DNA from 4 places in the Marinobacter sp. CP1 genome. Region 1 is predicted to be linked to each of the others. Evidence: predicted binding sites of a transcription regulator. Region 1 holds the regulator's gene; each other region holds the start of a gene.
What was found. The regulator sigma-54, encoded in region 1, starts transcription at its own class of promoters, with help from an activator protein. The targets are predictions, from matches to a motif close to ANTGGCATNNANNTTGCTNT.

Region 1 (7,673 bases):
CCAGTGTAAGCGTCTGACTACCAGCAATGCCGCCCATACTGGCAACAATTGGCATCAGCACTGCGAGCGCCACCACTTTGGCGATCGTGTCTTCAAATAGCCCGATGACGGCGGAGGCGGTCAGTGCCGTAATCAGGTTGATGCCCAGCCAGACGGCACGGCGACGGGTGGTTTTCCACACCGGCGCAAAGGTGTCCTCGTCTTCGTCCAGACCCGCCATACTCATCAGTGAGTGGTCCGCATCCTCCCGGATAACGTCAACCACGTCATCGATGGTGATCCGACCCAGCAGGCGGCCCTCCTCGTTTACCACCGGCGCCGAGATCAGGTCGTAGCGTTCAAACAATGTCGCTACCTTGGTGTCGGAGAGGCTCACGGGAATGGGCTCGATGTCGGTATCCATGACTTCCCGCACGGTGGAGGCGGGGTTGGAGACCAGCATTTTCGTGATGGGCAGCATGCCAATGAAATCGTCCCGGCGGCTGACCACGATCAGGCTGTCGGTCATGGGTGGCAGGGTGCGGTGCCTGCGAAGGTAGCGGAGCACAACATCGATACTGATGTCCGGGCGCACCGTAATGGTGTCCGTGTTCATCAGACCGCCGGCGGTGTCCTCCGGATAGGAGAGAACTTCCTCCACCCGTTGCCGGTCCTGCTCGTCCATGGTCTCCAGGACTTCCTGGATGACCGTATCCGGCAGCTGCTGCAGCAGGTCGGCCAGGTCGTCTGACTCGAAATCCTCGATGATGTCCGCCAGTTCCTGAGCGTTCAGCTGGCTCAGGAAGTAGCCTCGGATATCATCACTGAGATACTGGAGAACCTCGCCTTCGAGGTCTTTGTCCACCAGGTTCCACAGCAGGGCCCGCTGCCGGGGCGGTGAGGACTCCAGCAAATGGGCAATATCACTGGGGCTCAGGCCACCGTTCAGGATGCGGGCAACCTGCTTCAGTGCGCCACTGTCCAGCGCTTCGCTCAGGGAACGAAGACGCTGGCGGGCCTGGCTTTTTTCCAGAATATCGGTCATGTGTTTATTTTACTCACCCTCACCGAAATAGTCGTTAATCAGTTCCACCAATGCTTCGATGGCCTGTTCCTCATCCGGTCCGTCGGCAATGAGCTCCACATCGGTTCCTTTGCTGGCGGCCAGCATCATCACCTGCATGATGTTCTTCGCGTCCACATCCCGGCCTTTGCCGCTGATACGCACGCTGCTGTCGTATTCCGATGCCGTGTTGACCAGCTTCGCAGTGGCGCGCGCATGCAGGCCCAGTTTGTTGATGATGGTAATGGGGCGGCGAATCATGGCTTGATCAGATCTCTTCCCGGGTCTGCAGGTGTGGCAGCTCGGTGTGCCGCACTTGCACATTGCTGTACCGTTGCCGGAAGTACTCACCCAACTGCTCGCACACATACACCGACCGGTGCTGGCCGCCGGTACAGCCAATGGAAATGGTCATATAGCTGCGGTTACTGTCTGCAAAGGAGGGCAGCCAGGTATCCAGAAATGATTTCAGGTCCTCGATCATCTTCCGGCTTGCCGGTTCTTTTTCCAGAAACTCGATAACCGGCTGATCCGTCCCGACATACTTGCGGAGGCTGGTATCCCAGTAGGGGTTGGGCAGGCAGCGGACATCGAAAACGTAGTCGGAATCCAGCGGCACGCCGTGTTTGAAGCCGAATGACTGAAACAGGAGAGCCAGTTCCTGATCTTTTCGACCGACCACGCGCTGCTTGACCATGTCCCGCAGCTCGTACATGGACATGCCGGTGGTATTTACGTAAAGATCGGAAAGCTTGGAGAGGGGCTCCAGCAGTTTCTTCTCGCTGGTAATGGCTTCCCGGAGAGAGGTCCTGTCGTCACTCAACGGATGCTTTCTGCGGGTGGCGTGAAAACGCTGCAGAAGCGACTGCTCGTCGGCGTCCAGGAAGATGATTTCAACGGTAACCCCGGTTTCCTGGAGGCGCCGGTAGATCTCCTCGAAATTGGCCAGCTCGCCGGAAAGGTTCCGCGCATCGATACTGACGGCCATCTTGCCCAGTCGACCAGGCCTGGTCTGGCTGGCGGCTTCCCGTGTGAGGGGGAAGAGCAGGCCAATAGGAAGATTGTCGATGCAATAAAACCCGAGGTCCTCCAGCACATGAAGTGCGGTACTCTTGCCCGAACCGGACCTGCCACTGACGATAATCAGCTTCATGACCACCTTACCTCCACTGCAGTGAATATCAGCCGCCTGAGGCGGTCATGCGCTGGTACAGCGTGCTGGCGTCCTCGGATTGCCGGAGGCGATCACAGAACGACCGCTCATTGAACTTTTCAGCCAGTTGGCTGAGCAGCTCCAGGTGTTCGCTCGTTGCTTCCTTCGGGACGATCAGGGCGAAAATCAGATCCACCGGCTGATTGTCGATAGCATCGAATTCGACGCTTTCTTCCAGCGTCATCAGCACGCCCACCACGTGATCAAGTCCTTCCAGACGGCAGTGGGGAATGGCGATTCCCTGGCCAATGCCGGTGCTGCCCAGGCGCTCGCGGGAAATCAGGTTGTTGAAGAGCTGGGTCTCGCTGAGCGTGTTGTCCTGATGGTTTATCTGCTCGGCAATAAACTCCAGGGCCCGTTTCTTGCTGGACGCAGCTACCCTGCAGAGGGTGAGCTCCGGAGCAAGAATGTTCTCTATGGTCAGGGATGTGTCGCTCATGGATCGACTGCGTTTCCGTTAAAAAAAAGGCTGCGACACGTTACTCATGTCGCAGCTCGATTAGATGAATTGCATGAAAACAGTCAGTTAGCGAGAGCCGTTTCCGTGCATCCGGTCTACATTCTTTTCCTTGTGCTTGAGGATCTGACGGTCAAGCTTGTCGATCAGGGCATCGATGGCTGCGTACATATCCTCATTTTCTGCCTTTGCGTGAATCTCACCACCAACCACATGCAACGTGGCTTCCGCAATCTGGCGCACCTTTTCCACTTCCAGGGTCACCTGGCAGTTACTGATGTGGTCAAAGTGACGCTCGAGCTTCTCGAACTTCTCTGAAACATAATCCTTCAGTGCGGGAGTCAGTTCTACGTGATGGCCTGAAATATTGAGTTGCATAGGCGTCTCCTGTTGTCATCGTGCCGGCTCCCGGGAGCCGGTCTGGGTGCTGGCGCATTATGCGCCGGCGAATACGGTGTTGCGTCCCGGCCCCCGGGTATTCAGACCAGCCGCTTGCGCTCGTTGGACGGCGGAATGTGCATGGCCTCCCGGTACTTGGCAACGGTGCGTCGCGCAACCTTGATACCCTGTTCCCCTAGCATGGCTGCAATTTTGCTGTCGCTCAACGGCTTTTTGGGCGTTTCCGCCGCAATCAGCTTCTTGATCATCGCGCGTATGGCCGTGGAGGAGCATTCTCCACCCTCGTCAGTGCTGACATGGCTGGAGAAGAAGTACTTCAGCTCGAAAATGCCACGGGGGGTATGCATGTATTTCTGGGTGGTTACCCGTGAAATGGTCGATTCATGCATCTCTACCGCCTGGGCGATGTCTGAAAGAATCAACGGTTTCATGGCTTCTTCACCGTGATCCAGGAATCCCTGCTGGTGCTCGACAATACGGGTCGCGACTTTCAGCAAGGTCTCATTGCGGCTCTGCAGGCTCTTGATGAACCACTTGGCCTCCTGCAACTGGTCGCGCAGGTAGGTGTTGTCTGCGCTGCTGTCCGCACGCCTTATAAGTGAAGCATAGCTGGCATTGACCCGGATGCGCGGTGCAATTTCAGGATTCAGCTCAACACGCCAGCGGCCATTGTGTTTGCGAACGATCACGTCCGGAATCACATAATCGGGTTCGGCCCGGTCAATGACATCGCCCGGCCGCGGATTCAGGCCGGTGATCAGCGCCAGGACATCCCGCAACTGGTCTTCTTTCAGGCGGCTGCGGCGCAGCAACTGGGCGTAATCGCGGTTGCCCAGCAGGTTGATGTAATGGGTAATTACAAGGCGTGCCTGGGCCAGCCAGGGTGTTTCCGGCGGCAGCTGGTTGAGCTGGATCAGCAGGCATTCCTGTAGGTCCCGGGCAAACACGCCGGGCGGATCAAAGTGTTGCAGGCGGTGAAGCACGGCTTCCACTTCATCCAGTTCAAGGGGGTCTTCATCGTTCTCATCCAGCAGTCCGGCGTGGATTTCCTCCAGCGGGCTGGTGATATAGCCCCGTTCGTCCACTGCATCCATCAGGGCATGGGCAATGGCCTGGTCCCGTTCACTGAGGGGCGTCAGATTGAGCTGCCATTCCAGGTGATCCTGAAGCGTTTCGGTCGGGGAATTACGGGTTTCGAAATCGTGATCGTTTTCGTCGTCGTTGCGGGCTGCCGGCGCTGGTGCGGACTGGTAGATGTCGTCCCAGGCGGTATCAACCGGCAGATCGTCCGGAATGTTGTCAGGAATCTCGTTCTCCGAGGACCAGTCCGGGCCGTTCTCGGATTCATCCCAGTCGCTGGCCGGTTCCGGGGCAGCTTCAGCGGCGGACTCGGTGGCGTTGGCCTCGCGCTCGTCGTTTTCGCTGGCTGCGTCGGTCTGGTCATCGTCCTCGGAGGTCTCCAGCATGGGGTTGGATTCCAGTGCCTGCTGGATTTCCTGCTGGAGGTCGAGAGTGGAGAGCTGGAGAAGCCGGATCGCCTGTTGCAGCTGGGGCGTCATGGTCAGGCTTTGACCCAGCTTTAACTGTAAGGAGGCTTTCATAACCATGGTTCAGGATCCGTCACTCATCAGCGCGTTGTGTCATAAGTCGTGAAAAAATCTTTATATGCCGGTTACTTGCCGTGATTTTAATTTACCCTAGCAAGTTCTTTGCCGAGTTTACTTGCTACAGATCATCAAAACAATCAGCCATTGGGTGTCAGAGTCTGAATTCGTCGCCGAGATAGACTTCCTTGACCTGCTGGTTGGCCAGGATGGCGTCGGCATTGCCGGAGGCGATGATGTGGCCGCCGGAAACAATGTAGGCATTCTCGCAGATGTCCAGGGTCTCACGCACGTTGTGGTCGGTGATCAAAACGCCAATGCCTTTGTCCCGAAGGTGCCGGATGATGTGTTTGATGTCACTGACGGATATGGGGTCCACACCGGCGAAGGGTTCATCCAGCAGGATAAAAGCCGGCTCCATGGCCAGTGCCCGGGCAATCTCCACCCGTCGGCGTTCACCGCCGGACAATGCCATGCCAACACTGTCCCGGATATGGGTGATGTGGAATTCTTCCAATAAACCCTCGAGCTTCTTCTCCCGCTCTGCCTTGCCCAGCCCCGGCCGGGTTTCGAGGATGGCCATGATGTTGTCGCGTACGGACAGTTTGCGGAAGACCGAGGCTTCCTGGGGCAGGTAACCGATGCCCTGGCGGGCCCGACCATGCATGGGCAGGGGGGTGATATCCCGGCTGTCGATCGTGATCCGCCCGCGATCAGCGGGGACGAGCCCAACGATCATATAGAAGCAGGTGGTTTTCCCGGCACCGTTGGGACCAAGCAGCCCGACAATTTCCCCACTGCGGATTTCCAGGGAAACGTCGATCACCACTTTTTTCTGTTTGTAACTCTTTGCCAGGTTACTGGCTCTCAGAACTGCCATCGGATCCCTGTCTGTCTGTACTGCGTGGCTGAATCACCATCTCTACCCGGCCGCTGCCCTCGCCGGTGTCTGCGCCGCCCTCAGCGGTGACAACCCGGCCGACGGTATCATAATGAATGACATCACCCCGGAACAGGTTGCCATTCTGCTCGATGACTGCTTCCCGTTCAAAGGTCAGCTGGCTGTCGGTGGCAGACCAGGTAATGTTCAGGGCACGGGCATCGGTTTCGCCTTCCCCCTCGCGCGCCGGTTGACGGTATATAGCGGGCGTACCAGAGGCTTCGATCCGGCTCAGGCCGTCCTCGGTCCGGTACAGGACGACCCGCTCGGCAGTCAGGCGGGTATTGCCCTGCTCAAGTTCCACAGCGCCGGTGTAGGTGGCAATGCCCTGGCCGTCATCCAGGCGGGCGGTATCTGCGGTGACCTTGATAGGAGTGTCAGAATCAAGGTCAAATGCAGCCGCCGGGCCGATCATCACGACCGTTAGCAGGGCAGCCATCAGGCGCCGGTATCGGTTAGTTTCCGGTTTCATAGAGTCCTTCCACCTGGGAGTTCAGTTCCAGAATTCGTTCGTCTATCCACGCTTTCATGCCCGTGGCCCGGGTTATGCCGGTAACATCACGTATTTCTACGGGCGCGTCTGTATATACCATGCCCCGGTCGTTATCCAGGGTCAGGCTTGATGTTGTCAGGACGGCGTCCCGTTCGCCAATCGTGCGCTGAACCCGGACATTGTCCGTCAGGTACACCAGATTCTGGTTTTGCAGCAAGCTGCCATTGTCGGCCTCGACAATCCACGGCAGGGCCTCCTGGTCCCCGTACAGCTCGGCCCGGGGAGATTCCATGGTGGCCAGGTTGCCTTCCTCGAACTGCTCAATTCGGGGGCTGGAAAACCGGATCTTGAGATTGCCCGCTTCATCGAAGGAGGTGTACTGACCATTCACCACGAAACCGTCTGGTTCGGCGTCTCCCCGTAGGGCCGCTGCCTCGTCATCAATCACAGGGGGTTCATCGCTGCGCCAGAGCAGGAATACGGCTGCCACCACGGTAGCAGCCAGTGCCAGTGCTCGCAGCCAGGGTCTGTCCAGCAGCCAGTTCATGCCTCGGGCTCCAGATAGGGGGCAAGTGCTGCGTCAAGCCTGCCATGGGCCGTCAGCAGCAAGTCGCAGGCTTCGCGGACCGCCCCTTCGCCGCCCCGGGCAATGGTGCAGTAGTCGGCATGCTGCTGCACCAGCCAGTAACCGTTGGGCACGGTGATGCCCAGTCCGGCGAACCTCAGTGCCGGGAGATCTGGCAGATCGTCCCCCATGTATGCGATGGCCTCGGGGCTGATATCCATGGTGCTGACCAGTTCCTGAAGGGCTACCTTCTTGTCCTCTCGCCCCTGCATCAGGTGGGGAATGCCAAGATCCCGCATGCGCTTCTCGGTCAGGGGGGACTTTCGTCCGGTGATCACGGCCACGGTAATCCCGGCTGCCATCAGTTGTTTCAAACCCAGGCCATCCAGAATGTTAAAAGCCTTGAGCTCATCACCAGTGGCGCTGAAATAAAGCTTGCCGTCGCTCATGATGCCGTCGACATCCAGTGCGATCAGGCGGATCTTTACGGCCTTTGCCAACAGGGAATCCGGCCATTGGTGCTTCATATCAAACAGCTCCTCATAGCCCCTAGATAACGCCGGCACGCAGCAGGTCGTGCATATTGATGGCGCCAATCAGACCCCCCTGGTCGTCAGTAACGGGGAGGGCGTTGATCTTCATCTCCTCCATTATGTTCAGCGCTTCCGCCGCCAGATGATCGGCCTGGATCGTTTTACCATGCCGGGTCATGACCTCGTTGATGGGCGTATTGTGAATGTCCACCGATCGATCCAGAGTCCGTCGAAGGTCACCGTCCGTAAATATTCCGGTAAGAGTGCCTTTATCATTGACGACGGTGGTCATACCGAGACCCTTTCGGGACATCTCAAGAAGAGCACCGCTCAAGGGGGTATCCTCGTTGACGACTGGAATCTGATCACCGCTGTGCATGATGTCGGAGACCCTGAGCAGCAGCCGACGCCCGAGGCTGCCGCCGGG
Region 2 (7,673 bases), 1.8 Mb from region 1:
CCCTACGACGCCATCGTAATTGGCTCCGGCATCGGCGGCCTGACCACCGCAGCCTGCCTGGCCAAGGCCGGCAAGAAAGTCCTCGTGCTTGAGCAGCATTACACGGCCGGCGGCTACACCCACAGTTACGCTCGCAACGGCTACGAATGGGACGTAGGCGTCCATTACATCGGCGACATGGGCTCTCCCCACACCCTGGGCCGCAGGCTGTTCGATTACATCACCGACGGCAAGCTGGAATGGGCCCCCATGGACGAGAACTACGACCGCTTCTTCCTGGGCGAAAGGGTCGTGAATCTGCGCGCCGGCAAGGAAGGGCTGCGTCTCTCCCTGCTCGATGCCTTTCCCGATGAACAAGAAGCCATCGACCAGTATGTAAAGCTGCTGGGCAAGGTGGCAGACGGCATGCAGTGGTACACACTCTCCAAGCTCGCCCCCGGCATATTGAGCCCGGTTATCAACAAAGGGCTGGATGTCGCCCTGCCTGACTGTTTCAACAAGACCACGTGGGAGGTGCTGAGCGAGCTCACCGACAATAAGGAACTGATCGGCGCTATCACCGGCCAGTGGGGCGACTGCGGCGTCACGCCGATGCAGTCCAGCTTTATGGTCCATGCGCTGATTGCCAAACATTACCTCTACGGTGGCTTTTACCCCGTCGGCGGCGCGTCGGAAATTGCCAAAACCATTATCCCTGTTATTCAGCAGCCCGGCGGTGAAGTCTTTACCTACGCCGACGTCACCGACATCCTGGTGGAGAAAGGCAGGGCAACCGGCGTTCGCATGGCCGATGGCGAGGAAATCCGGGCACCGCTGGTCATCAGCAACGCCGGAGTTATCAACACTTTCGAAAAACTGCTGCCCGCCGAGTCCGCGGAGAAGATCGGCTACAAAAGCAAACGCCAGCACATCATTCCCTCCATGCCCCACATCGGCCTCTACATTGGCCTGAAGGGCACACCGGAGGCACTGGGCCTGCCGCGGACCAATTTCTGGATCTATCCCAGCGCGGACCACGATGGCAACGTGCAACAGTTTCTGGATGACCCGGACAACACCGAGTTCCCGGTGGTCTACATCTCCTTTCCGGCAGCCAAGGATCCGGATTACCAGAACCGCTGGCCAGGCACCTCCACCATCGAGATCGTCGCCCCGACGACCTGGGAGATGTTCGAGCCCTGGCAGGACACCATCTGGGGCAAGCGGGGCGACGACTATGAGGCCCTGAAGCAGAAAATCACCGACCAGTTGCTGGAAGTGATGTACGAGAAACTGCCCCAGCTGCGCGGAAAAGTGGATTACGTGGAAACCTCAACGCCGCTTTCCACCGCCTGGTTCTGCCGTTACGGCCGGGGCGAGCTCTACGGCCTGGACCACAACCCCGAGCGCTTCGAACAGGAGTGGCTGAAACCCAAGACCGACATCCCCGGGCTCTACCTTACCGGCCAGGATATCCTCACCTGCGGTGTCGTGGGCGCAATGATCGGTGGACTGGTCAGCACCCTGGCCATTCAGGGCTGGCGCGGGGCCGGTCTGGCGAAGCGTATTTTCGTGGGGTAACAGGGGTTGCCCAGACCGATTTGCGCCGATTGCGGCATGCATCCGAATATCTGTGTTTGCGAAGCGTGTGCCCCCGTGCGAAACCGCACGGGGGTGACGATACTGCAGCACCCGACCGAAGTCGGCCATGCCAAGGGCACCGTTCGTATCCTCACCCGGTGCCTCGCAAATCTCAGGCTCTTCACAGGCGAAATGCCGGGCGATTTCCATCAGGCCGGGTTTGATTCCGTCGCCGGCAGTCATCACCCGGCCCTGCTGTTTCCGGGGCCCGGCAGTGAGGCGCTCGAAACCTCAGACGTACGCCAGTTCGATCACTGGATCATTCTCGACGGCACCTGGCGCAAGGCCGCCAAAATCCTTCACCAGAACCCGGAACTCTCTGCATTGCCGCGTTTCCATTTCGCCAGTCCGCCGGCCTCCGCCTACGCCATCCGAAAGGCGCCCGGAGAAGACCGCCTGGCCACGGCAGAGGCCGTCGCCTATCTGCTCAATGTGCTTGAGCCAGAGCTGGATACCCGACCAATCGCCCACGCCATGCGCACATTGGTCGACAAACAGCTGGCCCAGATCCCGGCCCGGCTGCACAGGCACTACCAATAGACCAGGCGGGTGAGACGACTGGCCAGCTCAAACGTACTCTGGGAACACGTAAGTCAAACAGAGAAACCCCATGTCAGAGCAGTTTGGACCGGCGGACCTCTCCCGCATCATCGAGATGGCGTGGGAGGACCGCACACCCTTCGAGGCCATCGAAGCCCTCTATGGCCTTCGCGAAAAAGATGTTATTCGCCTGATGCGTCGTGAGCTCAAACCCGGTAGCTTCCGGCTATGGCGCAAGCGGGTAACCGGGCGCAACACCAAACATCGCCAGCTACGACCTGAGGGTGTAGACCGCGGCTATTGTCCGACCCAGTACAAGCACCGATAAACGCCTTGTCATTGGCATTGACGGCGAAGCTGCGCGATCATGAGCACTCAGGCATCAAGCAAGTGAGGAACCCTCTCGATGGCATTGTTCAACCAGAAAAACGCCCGGAAACAGCTGGACGCCGAAGCGGGCAAGGTGCATCGGGCGGATCTGGAAACGCTGCTCGACCGCCAGCGCAGTATTGAAGAAAAAGTGAAAGAAAGCGGCAAACTGTCTCGCTTCAGCGCCGACATCAAGCTGATGTTTTCGATGATCCGCGATTACTGGTACGGCAATTACCGGAGCGTTCCGTGGAAAACGATCGCAGCGGTGGCCGGTGCGCTGATCTACGTGATGAACCCCCTCGATGTCATTCCCGACCTGATTTTCGGCTTCGGTCTGGTGGACGACGCCGGCGTTGTTGCGCTGTGCCTGAAGCTGGTGGAGTCCGATATTCACCGCTATGCTGCCTGGAAAGAACAGCAGGAAGAACTGGAAAGAACCCATCAGACGAATTGATTAAATTCTGATCTGAAGGTAATCTCACACCCCTTCTCAGCCTTGCTCAAACCAAATCTGGAGATACCGTGGATTTCGCCACTCTTATCGGTCTTGTTGGCGCTAGTTTACTCATTGCTTCGGCAGTTATTCTTGGCACCTCTCCGTTGGTATTTATCAATCCCGCATCCCTGCTGATCGTTGTCGGCGGTACCCTGCTGGTTGTTCTCGCCAAGTTCAGCTTTGCCCAGTTCCTGGGTGCCTTCAAAGCCGCTGCCCGCGCCTTCAAGTTCAAGTTGCCGGAAACCCAGGCGAGCATTGAGGAGCTGGTGGATATCGCCAATGTGGCCCGGAAAGAAGGGGTTCTGGGGCTGGAAGACAGAGAGATCAGCAGCCCGTTCCTTGGACAGGGTATCCAGATGCTGGTGGACGGGCAGGACGGGAAAACCATCAAGGAGCTTCTGAACAAGGAGCGCCTGATGACTCTCGACCACAACCGCTCCGGCGCCAAGGTCTTCACGGCCATGGCGGACGTGGCGCCGGCCATGGGCATGATCGGCACGCTGATAGGTCTGGTTCAGATGCTGTCGAACATGGAAGACCCGAAATCCATCGGCCCGGCCATGGCAGTTGCCCTGCTGACCACGCTTTATGGCGCCATGATTGCCACCATGATTGCCACCCCGATTGCCGACAAGCTCTCTCTGCGCATGACCGAGGAAGCGCGCATGCAGTCGCTTTATATTGATGCCCTGGTTGCCATCCAGGAGGGTACCAACCCGCGCATCATCGAGCAGATGCTCTCCAGCTACCTGCCGCCCAAGGAACGTGAAAAAGTGGCTGAACCGGAAGGCGTGTAATCATGGACGAGTTGCCAGAAGAGGAAAAACCGGGAATTCCCGCCTGGGTTGTCACCTTCGCCGATCTCATGTCCCTGCTGATGTGCTTCTTTGTTCTGCTGCTGTCCTTTTCCGAGATCGACGCCCAGAAGTTCAAGCAGATTGCCGGTGAACTCTCCAAAGCCTTTGGCGTCCAGCGGGATGTGCCGGCTCTGGAGATCCCGAAGGGTACCAGCCCCATTTTTGACAAGTTTTCCCCGGCGCCGCCAGAGCCCACCGTGGTCAACGAAGTCAAACAGACCACCACGGACGAAGCGCCGGAGCTCCAGACCCTGAAAAGCCCCACCGACATGGCCGTTGAAGCCGCCATGGAGGAACAGATGCAGGAAACCATGGACGATATCCTGAAAGTCCTCGAGCCGGCGATCGCCGATGGGCGCATCAATGTGAGCGAGGATCAGCGGCGAATCGTGATTCGGGTTGAGGAAAAAGGTTCTTTCCCTTCCGGCTCGGCTCAGTTGACCTGGGAGTTCGAGGGCCTGCTTCTGGATATGGCAGAGGTGATTGAAGGCATTCCCGGTGACCTGACGATCGAGGGGCACACCGACAACGTGCCTATTCGGACCGACCGTTTTTACAGTAATTGGGACCTCTCCGCCGCCCGCTCAGCCGCCGTTGCCAACGTTCTGGTCGCCCGGGACCAGGTGGAACCCACCCGTCTGTCCGTCACCGGTCTGGCGGATACCGAGCCGCGGGTACCCAACACCTCTGCGGAAAACCGGGCCAAGAACCGGCGCGTGGAAATCATCATTGATCTCTCCGGCCCGATGCAGGAACAGGAGGTTCGCCTCCGGGAACTGATCCAGTCCGAATCGGACGATGACCAGTCCGCCCTCGGGATCGAATCCGACAGCTCGACATCAAACGAAATCAGCTGGTAAGCGCACTCTATTTTGGTGCGCCCGACACCAAAACGCACAATGCTAGTGCACTTTGGCTCTAAAACACGTCTCTCACATCTTTCCAGAACCACCCAACTGCCCTTCCGCGCTTGAAATGCATTATTTTGGAACAGCTCTTGCTTTAGCTGCACCTCATCAATGCACATTTCAACGTAAAGCGGCCCGCTAGAGGCCGGACACACAACATCAGGAGCGAAAACCCGTGGACATCACGAGTGCAGTACACACCCTGACTGAAAGCGCCAACACGCTGTTCATCCTCATCGGCGCCATTATGGTGCTGGCCATGCATGCCGGCTTTGCTTTTCTGGAAGTAGGCACCGTTCGCCACAAGAACCAGGTCAACGCCCTGGTAAAGATCATGACCGACTTTGGCATCTCTGCCGTGGCCTATTTCTTCATCGGCTACTACATTGCCTACGGCAGCCATTTCATGAGCGGTGCCGCCGAGCTCACCGCCGCCAACGGCTATGATCTGGTGAAGTTTTTCTTCCTGATGACGTTCGCCGCGGCCATTCCCGCCATCGTGTCCGGCGGTATTGCCGAACGCGCCAGGTTCTACCCGATGCTGATTGCCTCAGGCCTGATTGTCGCCTTTATCTATCCCTTCTTTGAGGGGCTGATCTGGAACGGCAACTATGGTTTCCAGGGCTGGCTGGAGAACCAGTTTGGTGCATCCTTCCACGACTTTGCCGGCTCCGTTGTAGTGCACGCGGTGGGCGGCTGGATCGCCCTGGCGGCCGTACTGGTTCTGGGTGCACGAAATGGGCGCTACCGCAACGGCAAGGTGGTGGCCTTTGCCCCCTCCAATATCCCCTTCCTCGCCCTGGGCGCCTGGATTCTGACCGTTGGCTGGTTTGGCTTCAACGTCATGTCGGCCCAGACCCTGGACGGCATCAGCGGCCTGGTGGCCGTGAACAGCCTGATGGCCATGGTCGGCGGCATCCTCGTCTCCATGCTGCTGGGCCGTAAGGACCCGGGCTTTATCCACAACGGTCCGCTAGCGGGACTGGTGGCGGTATGTGCCGGCTCTGACCTGATGCATCCGGTGGGTGCTCTGGTGACTGGCGGCGTAGCAGGCGCCATCTTCGTTTACCTGTTTGAATGGGCGCAGGCCAAGATCGAACGGCTGGACGATGTTCTGGGTGTCTGGCCCCTGCACGGAGTCTGTGGTGTCTGGGGAGCGATTGCCTGCGGCATTTTCGGCCAGGAAGCGCTGGGAGGCCTTGGCGGCGTCAGCCTGATGTCGCAGATCATCGGCTCAGTGGCCGGCGTTGTGGTGGCCTTTGTCGGCGGTCTGATTGTCTATGGCGCAATCAACGCCATCTCCGGCCTGCGCCTGACCGAAGAGGAAGAGTTCAACGGGGCGGATCTGAGCATCCACCGGATTGGGGCGACCGCGGTCGAGTAACACCGGTCACGGTGCAGTTCACTCGCCGTATCCGGTCAGTTCCATGTAGCCCACGCCACCATGGCTGCCGGATACTGACACCGGGCTCTCCCAGTACGGGTAGAGCCCGGTGTTTCGATAGTCCCCCGCCGGCGCAGCCACCTCCAGGTTCAGGCCAAAGTCTGGCACTTCCAGACGCCATGCACGGGGATAACCGTCGCCCTGGGTTAATGGTTTGAGGTTGAGCTGATCGGCACCAAGAGCGGTGGGCTCGCCATCAGCTGGAATCCAGGTTCCGGCACGAAAGCCACCGTCTTCTTCCCTGAGCTGGAAAGCCATCAGTTTGTCGCCCGAATCCAGGTGCAACGCAAACCAGTCCCAGCCCTGCTGGCCGGATTTCAGAAACTGGCTGCTCCACTCCCGGTCAAACCAACCCTTCCCACTGACGTCCAACGTCTGATCGCCCAGGGTGATCCTGCCGTCGATCTGAAGGTCCACCAGACTGAAATACATGGAACCCTCGCCATCGGCGGATTTGGCGCTGAAACCCTGATCGCCATGGGCAACGGGCTTTCCGGTGACCCTCAGGGTCAAATCGTAGGACCAGCCATCCGCCGCGACCTGCAACCGCCATGAACTCTGCCCGGGTTCAGCCTCAAGCTGCCAGTCGTCCAGCCACACGGCGATCGGCTCTGCCCGGGCTCCGGCGTGGCCAACGTCTCCCCGGGCCAGCTTCTCTGCGAAGTAGTGCCGGGTATCAAAGCTTACTGCGGCGTGAGCCATCCAGGCGGCTTCCAAAGGCCAGTTATTTGCATCCGGAGGCTCAGCGTCTGCCGGCCTCGGCTCGATTGCCTGGCGGAACTGGGTCCATTGCAGGCCAAGGGGCTCGCCATCCTCTGTCTTCAAATTGGCGGTCAGGTACCACCATTCGATCCGGTGCTGCGGGTGGGGGCCATAATCCTCGGGAAACGACAGCCGGTCTCCCGGCCCGGGCTGCAGAAAGGGCACACCGGATTCGTTATCCGCGATGCCGGCCAGTCCGGCAAAGCCTGTCTCTTGCTGTGGCTCCGAACAGCCAGCCAGAACCACGGCGAACCAGAGGAAGATCCAGCGCCTCATCGTTCACCTCCTGCCAGGGCATTGGCGTTTACGGGTGCGACCGTCGGCGATTTCAACTGGCGGCTCATCAGTAAGGCGATGCTGAGACCGATCAGCATGCTGAGCACACCAAGCTCCAGCCAGAACCCCGGATAGACGGCCATGGGCAGGGACCAGCCAAACGCGATGGGATTGATCCGATGCACCAGCACCCAGGTCAACCAGACACCCAATGGCAGGGCCAGCAGGGCAATGGCACCGGTCAACGACACTGACAACCGGACCAGTTGGGCCGAAGCCTGCCTTCGTGACAGCCCCCACACCACAAGCAGCCGGAAATACCAGGCACGGGTCGAGAAGAACACCCAACCCATCATCAGCAGGGCGATGGCCGACAGGATGAGTGTCAGGGTGGTCAT
Region 3 (7,673 bases), 520 kb from region 1:
ATACCACTTGGTCCGGCTAACGTTAATTTAAACAGCTTTCTTCCTGCGAAGAACACCAAGCCCTAGCAGACCCAAACCCATAAGTCCGAGCGTTGCGGGCTCCGGGACACTAGCGTACTTGATCTTCTCGATATAGCCACCTACTGAATCAGTCGGCCCAACATGAGCAACCGCAAAATAGCTCGCATTAACCAAGTTATCACCTGTCAGCGCAAGCAACTCGCCATCAGTTGGCTTAGTATTTGCTCCATAGATACTGAAGTAGTCTTCACCATTCATTGAGTAGAAGATGTCGAATACATCTGTAGCGTCTGAAGAGAACTTATCTTGGTGGCTAGTTCCGGACGCTTCATCCCCGGCATTTAGCCAAACTTCCATGAGTGTAACCATGCCTTTGAAATCAAAAAACAGGATTTCATCGGTATTGGCGTTATTATTAAGGCTGCCTTCAAAGTTATCTGTGTCACCATCCGCCAGACCAGAATCGACACCCAGGCCTCCGTTCGCCGGGTCGGTATCTCTCCAGACTCTTACAGGTAGCGGGTCCTCATTCGGCTCGGCCGGCTTCATTGTCTCAATATCAGAACGTACGAAGTTGATTCCACAGCATAAGTTGCTGGTTGAGTAACCAGCCCTGACGAAGAAATCTGTGTACTCAATCTCCGGCTGTTTGATCTCTGAACCGTTGATCGGATCAGTTGGGTCATCAAAAATAATTTCTGTGGCCAAGGCACTAAACGAAAACGAACCTGCGAACAGCCCCGCTGCTAACAAAGTTATCGGCTTTTTCATCGGTCTCACCTCTGCGTAAATCCATTTTGGTTTGGGACTACAACTCCCATGTTCTCCAAGGTGTAGTTATTCACCCCGTGTCGTAGCTGAGCAATTAGCGCGCCAGTAACGGGAAATTTAATTGATTTATGCACTTGTCTTATCGGTCGAAATATTCAAATCGCCAGAATGTAAATAATTCTGACAGTACAAGTTTTAAAACCCGCAAAAGATTTTAGAGCATAAAAAACATGGGGGTTCCGACTCGTTGCGGTGCGATCGTTTTAATTTGAGGGCAGTCCAGCACTAACGAGCAAACTCAGTGACAAAATTAGCTACGTTTGTCTGTTCAAGTTTACCCTGATCTTCAAAAAGTTCTAAAAGCGCCAAAGACCTTGCCTGGGGAAAGCAAGCGCCCAAATTTCTGTGGAACTTCGATCTAAGCTCTGAAATCGCCTCATCTCGTCGGCGACGATGTCCCAGAGGATACTCCACCTCTACTTTCTCGGTACTAGTGCCGTCACTGAAGAATACCTGAACTGCGTTCGCAATAGAGCGTTTGTCAGCTTCAAGGTATTCGCGCGTATACCGCTCCTCTTCCACGACTTCCATTCTATCCCGCAACACGTCAATGAGAGGATTGGCCTCGTGGAAGCTGTCTTCGTAATGATCTGCAGTAAGATTACCGAAAATAAGCGGTACGGCCGTCATATATTGCAGACAGTGATCCCGATCAGCGGCATTGGCGAGTTTTCCTACTTTTGAAATTATCCGAATTGCAGATTCGTGGGTGGTAATTACGATTCGGTCAATCGAGTCTAGCCGATCCCTGACCTGGGGATGCAGTGTGACAGCTGCCTCTGCTGCCGTCTGTGCGTGAAACTCAGCCGGGAATGAAACTTTGAAGAGAATATTTTCCATCACATAAGAGCCGAACTCCTGTGAAATCGAAAACTCTCTCTGCCCTTCGGGCTTAAGCTTCTGGTCTTTGTTGGTTTTGCTGAACAGGACATCGTAGAAGCCCCATTGGGGCGCGGTTAGCACACCGGGTATTCCCATCTCTCCGCGCATGGCAATATCGGCAAGCCTCACTGCCCGCGATGTGGCATCGCCTGCGGCCCAGGATTTGCGGGATCCGGCGTTCGGGGCATGCCGGTATGTTCGGAGTGACTGGCCATCCACCCAAGCGTGGGAAAGCGCTGAGAGCATTTGCTGACGATTCGCTCCCATCAGTTTCGCCGCAACGGCGGTGGAGGCCACCTTTACCAACACCACGTGATCCAGCCCGACGCGATTGAAGGAGTTTTCAAGGGCCAGTACACCTTGAATTTCATGGGCCATTATCATGGCCTCCAGCAAGTCCTTCACTTTGAAAGGATCTTTACCTTCCGCGACGCGTTTCTGCGATAGATGATCTGCGACGGCCAGTATGGCGCCCAGATTGTCTGAGGGATGCCCCCACTCTGCCGCGAGCCAGGTGTCGTTGTAATCCAGCCATCGAACGATACAACCGATGTCCCACGCTGCTTTCACCGGGTCCAGCCGGTAAGGTGTTCCTGGTACACGGGCGCCATGGGGAACCGTTGTTCCTTCAACGATTGGGCCAAGATGTTTGGTGCACTCGGGAAAGCGCAACGCGAGCAGTCCGCAGCCGAGTGTGTCCATCAGGCAGTAGCGGGCGGTATTCCAGGCTTCTTCGCTGGTTATTTCGTAAGTGAGGACGTAGTCCGCGATTTTTTGCAAGACTTCGTCGTAGTCGGGACGTTCGTTGAGATCGAATGTGGAGCTCATAATGTTTCTCCCAAAAGAATTGCTATGCCTAGAGCCTAGCTCACACACATTGGGAGACAAGGCACCTGGATTGCGCACCAGGTGCCTATCAGAAAGAGCTTTTACATTGGCCGATGCAAGGGCAATTTCCTAATGCCGAATATACCCGTCAAACCAAGAGCAAAAAGAGCCAACGTGCCCGGCTCTGGCACATCGACCACCAACGGCTTCACGCTGAGCTCGACGTAATCAAACGCCGTATATGGCTCGTTTGGTGCGTTGAAGTTTACGCCGAGAACACCATTCCATACACTATCGCCATCACTGAAAACATCATAAAAATCGAGTTTCGCGAAAGCGCCCTGGATCAAACCATCGTTCGGACCGTTGTTTTGCAAAGTCACCCCCAGAGTTTCTTTTCCCGACGCATAAATAAACTCTATGTTCGCCGGCTGGACATCATAATCGGCGAATACCATATTAAAGAAGATATCGGTACCGACCGTAATGTCTGCTTTATCCACTTCAAAAAGAAATGAAAAACCCGGTTGATTCGGCAGAGTACTGGATAGACCTGAAGGGAAGACACCTCCACTGCCGGGGGTACCCGTGTTGGCGTTATAAACCTGCTCACTTGCAGAAGAGCTGTCGTAGCTGGTTGAGAGGCTGATATCAGTGAATGTTGCGCCAGTCGTTCCTGTATCTGTGAATCCGGAACCATTAATGGATTCGCCGTTTCTGTTATCGAAATCATCTCCCGAACCAGTGGCTACAGTGTTATCACCATTCATGCTTGGAAGAACATCATTCGGCCCAAGGTGACCATCAGAATTTCGGTCAGCAGTGCCTCCGTCACCCGTCAAATCGGCGAAATTGGGATCAGCGTCGTAGCCGAAACCATCGTTATCGCCAATCCGGATCTCGGTGAACGGGGCAGCCGATGCGACACCTCCAATTGTGCTCATTACCGCCGCTGCTAGAATCTTTTTAGTGAAACGAGTCATGATCACTTACTCCCTGTTTCCTGTTCAGGACATCCGATAAATTTCGGGTCTATCATCGGAGCCGCGTGGAAGGATTGGACTTTCGAAATCCATCCATAGTCAGTTAAAAATGCAAAACCAATGCCGGTTATCGGAATTTTGCCAAGGTTTCATTTTTAATTCAGGTAGTTACAAATTATATTCAGTGACAGCCTGGTGCATTCCGCCTGACTGTACGAAAGCGCAATGTAAAGGTTTTTGACGGTAATTCTGCGATTGAGGGATACACTGCAGTAATGGACAAAGCTCTCCTCAACGATTGGGCCGAGATGTTTGGTGCATTCGGGAAAGCGCAGAGCCAGAAGACCACAACCAAGGGTGTCCATCAGGCAGAGGCGAGCGGTTTTCCAGGCTTCTTCGCTGGTTATTTCATAGGTAAGAACGTAGTCCGCGATTTTCTGCAAGACTTCGTCCTAGTCGGGACGTTCGTTGAGATCGAATGTTGGTGACACAGCAATCCCTCCCTGTCTTTCAATGATTGTGTGTCTAAGCCTAGTTGAGTGTTCGGCAGAGACAATTGTTACACCATTGCATTCGCCAGTGTCCGAAATTTTTACATCTCGCAGTTGGAGGTTTTCACCACAACGAACTGCTTCGAAGGTAACCCTTTATAAATCAGCCGGATCCTCTTTGTGGTAAGCTTTTTGCCTCCGCCGTAAGGGACATCACTAATTACAGGGAAGCATGATGATGAAAAAGTTTCTTCTGCCATTTGGCCTAGGCCTAGTAGCAGCTTCTCTCTTCTCGTTGCCAGTGTCTGCGGTCCCGATCAGTGCAACGAACGTGAGCGGAATATGGACTGCAACGACTCCCGGATCTTCCGTTGTGAGCGGGATCAACACCGACACCATCAAATGGGGTCACCCCGTATACTGGCACAAACAGAGCGGCTACAAATTCGACGGCTTCGCACCACCAAGTTTTCCGATTGAAGAAAGCACACCTTTTAACTTGGGCGCTTTTATTCATTTCAATTATCCGGTGACGGGTTCAACCCTCGAATCTGCTTCGCTGAAAGTTTCAACGACTCTATCCATCAATGGCACGACAAAGTCCATCGACTCACTCTTCGATTTCGTTCATTGGGAGACAGTAAATCACCCTTACTATGGCCGGTGCCCCAACGGCGGATACGATGGCGACTCTCTAAATCGTTATGGATGTGCTGATCAAGTGACTTTCACGCGAAATGAAGGCGCCTCACAGGAATTCATCCTGGGTAATACCGCATATTATCTCGACATCGCCGGCTTTTTTTACAACGACGAGCTTGCAAGCGAATTCTGGACCAAGGAAAAAAGCAAAAACTATGCGCTTCTTGCTGGCGTGGTCAAAACACGAACCATTGAAGTTCCAGAACCCGGTACGGTCGCTTTGCTTGGTCTGGGGCTAGCGGGGCTTGGTTTCGCACGTCGGAGAAAACCTGAATTTAACTGAAAACTGGATGATCGTCGGAAAATAATAAAGCCGGGGATTGCCTCCGGCTTTTTCGATCATCGACAGTATAATTGGCTAGGAGAAGTAGGCAGGCACCCTCACCCAACCTTCCATCAAAACCCGCGCACTGCGGCTCATAATGGCTTTGGTCGCGGTCCACTGACCATTCACTTCCTTCGCTTCTGCCCCAACACGCAGAGTGCCGGAGGGGTGCCCGAAGGTCACGTGGGTGCGGTCGCCACCACCTGCAGCCAGATTCACCAGGGTTCCGGGAACCGCCGATGCCGTGGCAATGGCCACCGCCGCCGTGCCCATCATGGCGTGGTGGAGCTTGCCCATGGACAGAGCGCGAACCAGGACGTCCACATCCCCTGCCCCGATGTTTTTGCCGCTTGAGGATACGTAATCAGACGGCTTCGCCACGAAGGCCACCTTCGGGGTGTGCTGGCGGTTGGCGGCTTCTTCGATGTTCTGGATCAGGCCCATTTTTACAGCGCCATGGGCCCGGATGGTTTCAAACATCAGCAGTGCCTTGGGATCACTATTGATGTCATCCTGCAGCTCCGTGCCTTTGTACCCGATGTCTTCGGCGTTCACGAAGATGGTGGGGATGCCGGCACTGATCATGGTGGCTTTCAGGGTGCCTACGCCCGGCACTTCCAGGTCGTCCACCAAGTTGCCGGTAGGGAACATGGAGCCTTCGCCATCAGCCGGGTCCATAAATTCCACCTGCACTTCAGCGGCCGGGAAGGTGACGCCGTCCAGCTCGAAATCGCCGGTTTCCTGCACTTCACCGTTGGTGATGGGCACGTGGGCGACGATGGTCTTTCTGATGTTGGCCTGCCAGATACGCACGGTGCAGGTGCCGTTCTCCGGAATCCGTTCTTTGTCCACGAAACCGCTGTTGATGGCGAAAGCGCCTACAGCAGCAGTAAGGTTGCCGCAGTTACCGCTCCAGTCCACAAAGGGCTTGTCGATGGACACCTGGCCGAACAGGTAGTCGACGTCGTGATCCGGCTGGGTGGGTTCTGCCAGGATCACGGTTTTGCTGGTGCTGGAGGTGGCGCCGCCCATGCCGTCGATTTGCTTCTGGTAGGGGTCGGGGCTGCCGATCACCCGGAGCAGGAGTTTGTCCCGGGCTTCGCCTGGTATCTGGCAGGCTTCCGGGAGGTCCTGAAGGCGGAAGAAGACGCCTTTGCTGGTGCCGCCACGCATGTAAGTGGCGGGGACTTTGATTTGGGGAGCGTGGGGCATGGTTTTACTCTCTGTATCCGTGAAGATGGGGTCAGAAGAAGGCTTTCTTCTGCCCCCTTGTTTCCTGGCTCAGGCAGCGCCTTCGGATTGCAGGAAATCTTCCGCAAACCGCTGCAACACACCACCAGCGCTATAAATAGACACTTCCTCAGCGGTATCCAGGCGGCAGATAACCGGCACACGCTCGGTGCTGCCGTTCTTCCGATGGATGACCAGCGTCAATTCGGCGCGGGGCGCCGGGGTGCCTTCTACGTCGTAGGTTTCTGTGCCGTCGATGCCCAGAGTTTTGCGTGTGGTGCCCTCTTCGAACTGCAGGGGCATCACACCCATGCCGATCAGGTTGGTGCGGTGAATGCGCTCAAAGCCTTCGGCCACAATCGCTTCTACACCGGCCAGGGCGACGCCTTTGGCGGCCCAGTCACGGGACGAGCCCTGCCCGTAGTCGGCGCCAGCGATGATGATAAGCGGCTGCTTGCGCTCCATGTAGGTTTCGATGGCTTCCCACATGCGGACCACTTTGCCCTCCGGCTCGATGCGGGCCAGGGAGCCCTGCTTCACGTTGCCGTTTTCGTCCCGGACCATTTCGTTGAACAGTTTCGGGTTGGCAAACGTAGCGCGCTGGGCCGTCAGGTGGTCGCCGCGGTGGGTGGCGTAGGAGTTGAAGTCCTCCTCCGGCACACCCATCTTGTGCAGGTATTCACCGGCTGCGCTGTTCATCATGATCGCGTTGGAGGGCGACAGATGGTCGGTGGTGATGTTGTCCGGCAACACCGCCAGCGGGCGCATGCCCTTGAGGGTTTTCTCACCGACCATGCCACCTTCCCAGTACGGCGGGCGACGAATATAGGTGCTCTGCGGGCGCCATTCGTACAGCGGGTTGGTGTTGGCCTGCGCATCCCGGGTGATGTCGAACATCGGGATGTAGGTGCTGCGGAACTGCTCCGGCTTCACGCTGGATTTCACGATGGCATCGATTTCCGCATCGTCCGGCCAGATGTCCTTCAGAGTGACGGGGTTGCCGTCTTTATCGTAGCCCAGGGCATCTTTTTCGATGTCGAACCGGATGGTGCCTGCGATCGCATAGGCAACCACCAGCGGCGGCGACGCCAGGAACGCCTGCTTGGCATAGGGGTGAATCCGGCCGTCGAAGTTCCGGTTACCGGAGAGCACGGCGGTGGAGAACAGATCGCGATCCATGATTTCCTGCGCGATCTTCGGATCCAGGGCGCCACTCATGCCGTTACAGGTGGTGCAGGCGAAGGCCACCACGCCAAAGCCGAGTTGTTCCAGCTCCGGCAGGAGCTTGGCTTCTTCCAGGTACATCTTCACGGTCTTGGAACCCGGCGCCAGCGAAGTCTTCACCCAAGGCTTGCGGGTCAGGCCCAGCTTGTTGGCGTT
Region 4 (7,673 bases), 1.8 Mb from region 1:
GAAATCGCGCGCATGGAAACTGACTACCGGGTGAACAAGGCGTTCGTGGACCAGTGCATCGACCAGTACGACCTGGGCGAACTGGACGCGCCAACCGCCTCCATGGCCAAGTACAGCGCCACTGAGATGCAGTGCCGAGTGGCCGATGGTTGCCTGCAGCTGTTTGGCGGTTACGGCTACACCACCGAGTATCCGATTTCCCGGGCCTTCATCGACGCGCGGGTGCAGCGAATTTATGGCGGCACCTCGGAAGTCATGAAAGAAATTATTGCCCGGTCGGTACTGGGCAAGGCCTGAGGAAGGCAACTCGAATGCTCGGGGTCCGAGCAGGGGCAGCCTTTCCGGGACTGTCTGCAGCATGGATGCTGCAGTCAAGCGTACAGGGACGTATTCACAGCGTGTCCCGGAAAGTCTGCCCCTGATCGGGCCCTCCACCCAATCAGGAGGACAACAAAATGGACAGCAATGATGTGGTAATCGCAGGTTCAGCAAGAACCCCCATGGGTGGCATGATGGGCTCCCTCAGCTCCGTGCGCTCGCCGGATCTGGGCGCTATCTCCATCAAGACCGCCATTGAACGCTCCGGCCTCCAGCCGGCGGATGTCCAGGAAGTCATCATGGGCTGCGTGCTGCCCGCCGGCCTGGGCCAGGCCCCGGCGCGCCAGGCCTCACGCGCCTCCGGCATTCCCGACAGCTCCGGCTGCACCACCATCAACAAGATGTGCGGCTCCGGCATGCAGGCCGTGATCATGGCTCACGACCAGATCAAGGCCGGTACCAATAACATCATGATCGCCGGCGGCATGGAAAACATGAGCCAGGCGCCTTACCTGTTGCCCAAGGCCCGCGCCGGTATGCGCATGGGCCACGGTCAGGTAATGGACAGCATGTTCCTGGATGGTCTGGAAGATGCCTACGAAGGCGGCCTGATGGGTGTCTTCGCCCAGCGTACCGCGGATAAATACGACATCAGCCGTCAGGCCATGGACGAATTTGCCATCGGCTCCCTGCAGAAATCCCTGGCGGCCATCGAAAACGGCTGGTTCCGTGACGAGATTGTTCCGGTCACCGTATCTGGTCGTGGTGGCGACACCGAAGTCGACACTGACGAGCAACCGGGCAACGCCAAACCGGAGAAAATCCCGCACCTCAAGCCGGCCTTCGCCAAAGACGGTTCCGTGACCGCGGCCAACTCCAGCTCCATCAGCGACGGCGCCTCCGCCCTTGTTCTGGCCTCCGCCGCCGAAGCCGACGCCCGTGGCCTGACACCCCAGGCCCGCATCGTGGCCCACGCCACTCACGCACGCCTGCCCGCTGAGTTCACCCTGGCGCCCATCGGTTCCATCGAGAAGGTGCTGAAGAAAGCCGGCTGGAGCGTGGACGACGTGGATCTCTTCGAGATCAACGAAGCCTTCGCCGTTGTCACCCTGGCGGCCATCAACGAACTGAAACTCCCGGCTGACAAGGTGAACGTCCACGGTGGCGCCTGTGCCCTGGGGCATCCGATCGGTTCTTCCGGTTCGCGGATTATCGTTACCCTGATCAATGCCCTGAAGCAGCGTGGCCTGAAGCGCGGTGTGGCTTCGCTGTGTATTGGTGGTGGCGAGGGGACTGCCGTTGCTATCGAGTTGATCTGATTTGGTGGAATTGTCCTCGTTGTAGCCTGCCCATTTTAGGGCGGGCTTGCGGGGTGTCCGGTGAATTTTTCTTGGAAAAAGAACTCGCTTCGCTCAGACACCTTTTTCCGGCGAAAAATTCACCGGCCACCCCGCGCCGAGATACCCAGGAGGTATCGCGAAATACAGGTTTCCTTTTTCTCTACTTTAGAGACCCCAATCCCTTAGTCCGAAGGACGGTGGTGGGGGTACCTTTTCTGGCGGGAAAAAATGTCTGAGCGAAGCGAGTTGTTTTTCCCAGAAGAAAAGGTACCCCCACTGCCGGCCATCCCCCAAGGCAGAAGTCTCACCATCCCAGAAAGCCTGACTTGATATCAGTCATGCGGCCAATCCCATGATTTGCTAGACTTCAATGCATTGAAATTCCCCGGTATTGGAGAAAGACCCCACGTGCGAAAGCGCCACGAGTTTATTGAGGAATCCCGCAAACAGTGGAGTTCCGAGCCCGCGTTTGTGGCTTCGATGGCCGCAGCGGCTGTGGGGCTTGGGAACCTGTGGCGGTTTCCGTACATGGTGGGGGAGAACGGTGGTGGCGCTTTTGTGGTGGCCTATCTGCTGGCGCTGATTGTCGTGGTTTTGCCCATCATGATTCTGGAAGTGTCTGCAGGACGTCTTTCCAAGGGCAGTACGGTTCAGACCTACCGGCAGGTGAACCGCTTCGGGGTTGTTTACGGGTGGTTTGTGGTGCTCATCACCATGGCCATTACCAGCTATTACCTGGTGATTACCGGCTGGACCCTGGGTTATGCGGTGGATGCCGCAACAGACAATCTCCGAGTGTTTGGCGACTTTACCGCCGGGTATAACTCGCTCTGGTATTTCTTCGCGGTGACCGTGCTGGGGGCAGTCATCCTGGCCAAGGATGTGACGGCCATTGAGCTGATGTCGAAGATCCTGATGCCGGTGTTGATCATTGTGATGATCGGTCTGGTGATTTTCGCCAGCCGCACACCCGGTTGGGAGCAGACCAAGGATTTCTTTTTCCAGGTGGACTGGAGCCGGCTGGCGGACGGCAAGCTTTGGGCGTTTGCGTTCGGGCAGGCGTTCTACACGCTGGCGATTGGTCAGGGCTACCTGGTGACCTATGGCAGTTTTATCCCCCGGCAGACCCACGTGCCCCGGGCCTGTCTGATTGTTGCAGGTACCGAGACCAGTGTGGCGCTGCTGGCGGGCTGGATGATCTTTCCGTTTGTGTTCAGTCTTGGCATGGAGCCCGCGGAGGGCAGTCAGCTGGCGTTTGTGACCATGCCCCGGGTGTTCGAGGACATGGTTGGCGGCTACTGGGTGGGTACGCTGTTTTTCAGCCTGTTTTTCATGGCCGCGTTCAGTTCCAGCCTGGCCGGTCTGAAGGTGATGATTGCGGCGGTAGCGGAGGAGTTCCGGCTTAGCAATGGCAAGGCCGTCAGTCTTGTTACCCTGGTGATGCTGGTGCTGGGCACGGCATCGGCACTGAGTTTCACCCCGCTGGAGTGGAACATTGCCGGGGAGCCGGTGCTGGATGTGATCGACCGGGTGGCCGGCGGTAATGTGATCATCTTCTCCGGGGTGTTGGGGGCCGCCATGTTCTGCTGGTTTATTCCGCCCGAGAAGATACGAACGGTGCTGGGCACCCAGAGCCGCTGGTGGGAGTGGCGTATGTACCTGGTTGGTCGCTACCTGCCGCTGGTGATGCTGATCTGGATTGTGGTGACCTATGCCCTGAACCAGGTGGGCATTACTCCGGCCTGACCTGGAACTCCCTGGCGTCGATCTTCAGCTTCTTCAGGCGCGAGGTCAGGGTGGTCGGTTTGATGCCCAGCATGGCCGCCGCGCCGTCATCGCCGAAGACCCGGCCACTGCTCATGGTGAGGGCCCGGGCCAAATTCTGTTTCTCCAGTTCCCGCAACTCCTGCTCCGTCATCAATTCGCCGCTGTAATGTCTCGCAGGCGGCGCTTCTGCCGTGTTGGACCGGGCTGCGGACTCTGGGCCTGGCAGGTCCAGATCCAGCCGGCCGTCGGCGGTGATTACCTGGCGCTCGATCACATTCTCCAACTCCCGCACATTGCCGGGCCAGTGGTAGGCTTTCAGGGTTTCAACGTCACGTTCTTTCAGGGCCAACAGAGGCCGGTTGAACTTCTGGCACGCGCGGTTCAGGAATTCCTGGGCGAGGATGGGGATGTCCTCCAGCCGCCGGCGCAAGGGTACGGATTCGATGGGGAAAACATTCAGGCGGAAGTAGAGGTCTTCCCGGAAGGTTTTTTCCTGAACTTCCGCCTTCAGGTCACGGTTGGTGGCCGCGATCACCCGCACATCCACAGCCCGGGTTCGGTTTTCGCCAACCCGCTCGAATTGCTGATCCTGCAGCACCCGGAGCAGTTTACCCTGGAGTTCAAGGGGGATTTCGCCCACTTCGTCCAGGAACAGGGTGCCGCCGTCGGCCAGTTCGAACCGGCCCACGCGATCGCTGACGGCGCCGGTGAAGGCACCTTTGATGTGGCCGAAGAACTCGCTCTCGAACAGATCCTTGGGGATGGCCGCACAGTTCACCCGAATCAGGGGCCGGTCACGTCGGCTGCTGGACTGGTGGATGGCGCGGGCAATCAGCTCCTTGCCCGTGCCGGATTCGCCGGTGATCAGCACGTTGGCATCGGTGGGCGCCACCATACCGATACGGCGCACGATGGCTTTGATGGCCTCGCTCTGGCCGAAGATTTCGTGGAAGTGGTACTCGGCGCTGAGTTCTTCCTGCAGATAGGCGTTCTCCATTTCCAGCCGGTGCTTGAGGGTTTCCACTTCCTCCAGCGCTTTCTGCAGTTCTTGCTGGGCTTCCTGACGCGCGGAGATATCCCGGAAAACCACCACTGCACCCACCGGATGCCCGTTGTCCAGGATCGGTGTGCTGGTGTATTCCACCGGGAAACCGCTGCCGTCCTTGCGCCAGAACCAGTCCTCGCCAACCCGCTTCACACTGGCATCGCGGAAGGCGGCGTATATCGGGCAGTCCTTCAGGGGATACAGGCTGCCATCGGCATGGGAGTGGTGCACCACGCGGTGCAGAACCCGCCCCATGAGTTCGTCAATTCGCCACCCCAGCATGCGCTCGGCTGCGGGGTTTGCGAAGGTGCCTCGCCCCTCGGCATCCACCCCGTAAATGCCTTCCCCGACGGCATGCAGGATCAGCTGGTTTTCCCGCTCCATGTCCTTGAACAGTTCTTCCACCCGACGCCATTCAAGCAGGCCGCCCCGGTGGTAGTGGTTGGCATCGTGGCGCTCCCGAAGGGTTCGCAGCTGGCGTCGGTCCCTCAACAACAGCAGCACATTCTGGGTTTCCGCCTCGCCGACCCTGGATGAGGAGATTTCCAGTTCCACGGTGTGGCCGTCCCGGTGCTGGAGGAAGAAATCCCGGCTCCAGCCGTGGCTGCGAAACAGGGTTTCCTCAGTGAATGCAATCAGTTGCGGCCGCTGGTCGGTGAACAGGTGGGTGCATGGCGTTCCGACGAGGGATTGCCGGTCGGAGCCGATCATTCGGCCCATGGCACTGTTGGCGGACAGAATCAGGTCCCTGCCTGCATCTACCAACAGCGCAGCCTCTGGCAGATGGTCAATCCAGTTGCCGGTGATTTCAGGGCGAATGATGGCTTCGGTGTTCATGGCGATTTCCTGAGTCAGTTCCCGAAGGAAGAAACAAACCCTGTGCCAACTACGAAAAATCGCAGTCCGGGCTACGAAAAATCGTGAAATACGAAATGTCGTAGCTCTCCTGTTTTCAGGCTCCTCATTCCTGATGCCTTAAAAACAATGGGTTAAAAAAATAACCGGACTTGGCACAAACCCTGCGATACCTCTCTCAGAACGCGGAGCCGACCCGACCATTTCCAGCCTCGGGCCCGAGCCGCACCTTTGTTGCACCGTGAGAGTGCAGAAATAACCCAAAACTTAGGTCCCAAACCCAGGAGAGTGCGCCATGACCACGAAAAGCCTTGGAAACCCGTTTGACGGTGACAAGTCCCTGATTCATGCCAAGACCTGCGGCTGCCCCGAGTGCAAACCCGGCGACAGCACCCCGTCGATTTCCCTCGATCTCAAGCCCTCTGCCGGCCAGCAGGCAGTTGCTGACGAGCATTTGGATTCAGAAGCGATGATGGATCGCGCCATCGAAGGCGCGGTGGTGCGCTCGGTGTTTGGTCACAACGAACACAGCCGGCGCGCCTTCATGAAAATGATGGGCGCGGGCACCGCGGCGGCCGTTCTGGGCAGCGTGTTCCCGATGGAAAAGGCCAAGGCCGCGGTGAAGGAATCCCTGGGCAAGCTCGAGAAGACCAAGCTGAACGTTGGTTTTGTACCGATCACCTGCGCCACGCCTATCATCATGGCCCACCCGATGGGCTTTTATGAGCGGTACGGCCTCGATGTGACCGTCACCAAGACCGCAGGTTGGGCGGTGGCCCGGGACAAGTCCCTGGCTGGCGAATACGACGCCTCACATATGCTTACTCCCATGCCCCTGGCGATGACCATGGGCGCGGGCTCCACACCGGAGCCGTTCATCATGCCGGCCGTTGAGAACATCAATGGCCAGGCCATCGTGCTGCACGTCGACCACAAGGACAAGCGCGACCCGAAACAGTGGAAAGGCTTCAAGTTTGGCGTGCCGTTCGAGTACTCCATGCACAACTTCCTGCTGCGTTACTACCTGGCCGAGAACGGTATCGACCCGGACAAAGATGTGCAGATCCGTGTGGTCCCGCCACCCGAGATGGTTGCCAACCTCCGCGCCGGTAACCTGGATGGCTACTTGTCACCGGATCCGTTCAACCAGCGTGCTGTTTGGGAGAAGGTGGGCTTCATCCACATGCTGACCAAGGACATCTGGGAAGGCCACCCGTGCTGCGCCTTTGCCTGCAGCAAGCAGTTCGCGACCCAGAACCCGAACACCTACGGCGCCCTGTTGCGCGCCATCATCGACGCGACGCAGTACTCCAACAATCCGGATAACCGTAAGGAAATCTCCGAAGCCATCGCGCCAAAGAACTATCTGAACCAGCCGGTTCCGGTGATTCAGCAGGTGCTGACCGGCTACTACGCCGATGGCCTTGGCGAGGTAAAAGACGTGCCGGACCGCATCGACTTCGACCCGTTCCCGTGGCACTCCATGGGCGTGTGGATCCTCACCCAGATGAAGCGCTGGGGTTATATCGAGGGTGATGTGGACTACAAAGGCATTGCCGAGCAGGTCTACCTGGCGAGCGAGACCGGCAAGATCATGGAAGAACTGGGTTACACCGCTCCGGACAAGACCTACAAGACCCACACCATCATGGGCAAGACGTTCGATTCTGATCGTGCCGAAGAATACGCACGCAGCTTCGACATCGGGAGGGTGTAACCATGGCTTCCCTGAACGTCCGGGCAGCACTGCTGTCGGTGTCGTTCCTGATTCTGGCCCTGGGGCTCTGGGAAATGGCAACCCAGCCCCCGGAGGCCCAGACAGGACTGACCGAATACGAAATGCTGATGGGTGGTGTGGAGCAGGAATCCCGGGTGCCGCCACCCTCGGCGGTGATCAAGCTGGCCTGGGCGGAGTTGTCCGATCCGTTCTATGACGCCGGCGCCAACGACAAGGGTATCGGCATCCAGCTGGCCTATTCGGTGTACCGGGTACTGACCGGCTACCTGGCGGCCATGGCCATCGCCTTGCCGGTTGGCTTCCTGATCGGCATGTCGCCGCTGATGTACAAAGCCCTGAACCCTTACATCCAGGTACTGCGGCCGATCTCGCCCCTGGCCTGGATGCCCCTGGCTCTGTTCATCATCCAGGACTCTGATGCCTCGGCCATCTTCGTGATCTTTATCTGTTCGATCTGGCCCATGTTGCTGAACACCGCCTTTGGCGTCGCCAACGTGAGGCAGGACTGGGTAAACGTGGCTCGCACCCACGAACTCGGGCCACTGCGCACTGCCATCACGGTGATCCTGCCGGCCGCCGCACCAACCATTCTCACTGGTATGCGGATCTC

Region 2: the regulator sigma-54 is predicted to act here: its motif matches at 4,870-4,889, upstream of ACP86_RS10720 (ammonium transporter).
Region 3: the regulator sigma-54 is predicted to act here: its motif matches at 3,654-3,673, upstream of ACP86_RS00135 (PEP-CTERM sorting domain-containing protein).
Region 4: the regulator sigma-54 is predicted to act here: its motif matches at 5,338-5,357, upstream of ACP86_RS16030 (sigma 54-interacting transcriptional regulator).

Annotation. Positions count from the first base shown of each region.
Region 1 is NZ_CP011929.1:545,438-553,110, reverse strand. It holds gene mgtE (magnesium transporter) at 1-1,024, opposite strand, end outside; gene ACP86_RS02600 (HPr family phosphocarrier protein) at 1,034-1,303, opposite strand; gene rapZ (RNase adapter RapZ) at 1,311-2,195, opposite strand; gene ptsN (PTS IIA-like nitrogen regulatory protein PtsN) at 2,224-2,694, opposite strand; gene hpf (ribosome hibernation promoting factor) at 2,782-3,090, opposite strand; gene ACP86_RS02580 (RNA polymerase factor sigma-54) at 3,192-4,718, opposite strand; gene lptB (LPS export ABC transporter ATP-binding protein) at 4,870-5,595, opposite strand; gene lptA (lipopolysaccharide transport periplasmic protein LptA) at 5,573-6,127, opposite strand; gene lptC (LPS export ABC transporter periplasmic protein LptC) at 6,111-6,695, opposite strand; gene ACP86_RS02560 (KdsC family phosphatase) at 6,692-7,240, opposite strand; gene ACP86_RS02555 (KpsF/GutQ family sugar-phosphate isomerase) at 7,263-7,673, opposite strand, start outside.
Region 2 is NZ_CP011929.1:2,329,894-2,337,566, reverse strand. It holds gene ACP86_RS10750 (phytoene desaturase family protein) at 1-1,560, shown strand, start outside; gene ACP86_RS10745 (tRNA-uridine aminocarboxypropyltransferase) at 1,567-2,160, shown strand; gene ACP86_RS10740 (TIGR03643 family protein) at 2,231-2,488, shown strand; gene ACP86_RS10735 (YkvA family protein) at 2,567-2,986, shown strand; gene pomA (flagellar motor protein PomA) at 3,055-3,825, shown strand; gene ACP86_RS10725 (flagellar motor protein MotB) at 3,828-4,745, shown strand; gene ACP86_RS10720 (ammonium transporter) at 4,969-6,177, shown strand; gene ACP86_RS10715 (lipocalin-like domain-containing protein) at 6,196-7,275, opposite strand; gene ACP86_RS10710 (FtsX-like permease family protein) at 7,272-7,673, opposite strand, start outside.
Region 3 is NZ_CP011929.1:29,917-37,589, forward strand. It holds gene ACP86_RS00125 (PEP-CTERM sorting domain-containing protein) at 28-792, opposite strand; gene prpD (2-methylcitrate dehydratase) at 1,078-2,562, opposite strand; gene ACP86_RS00135 (PEP-CTERM sorting domain-containing protein) at 2,664-3,545, opposite strand; partial or broken gene ACP86_RS21935 (MmgE/PrpD family protein) at 3,824-3,988, opposite strand; gene ACP86_RS00145 (THxN family PEP-CTERM protein) at 4,269-5,021, shown strand; gene prpF (2-methylaconitate cis-trans isomerase PrpF) at 5,097-6,275, opposite strand; gene acnD (Fe/S-dependent 2-methylisocitrate dehydratase AcnD) at 6,345-7,673, opposite strand, start outside.
Region 4 is NZ_CP011929.1:3,465,035-3,472,707, forward strand. It holds gene ACP86_RS16015 (acyl-CoA dehydrogenase family protein) at 1-297, shown strand, start outside; gene ACP86_RS16020 (thiolase family protein) at 456-1,637, shown strand; gene ACP86_RS16025 (sodium-dependent transporter) at 2,067-3,404, shown strand; gene ACP86_RS16030 (sigma 54-interacting transcriptional regulator) at 3,391-5,307, opposite strand; gene ACP86_RS16035 (ABC transporter substrate-binding protein) at 5,621-7,042, shown strand; gene ntrB (nitrate ABC transporter permease) at 7,045-7,673, shown strand, end outside.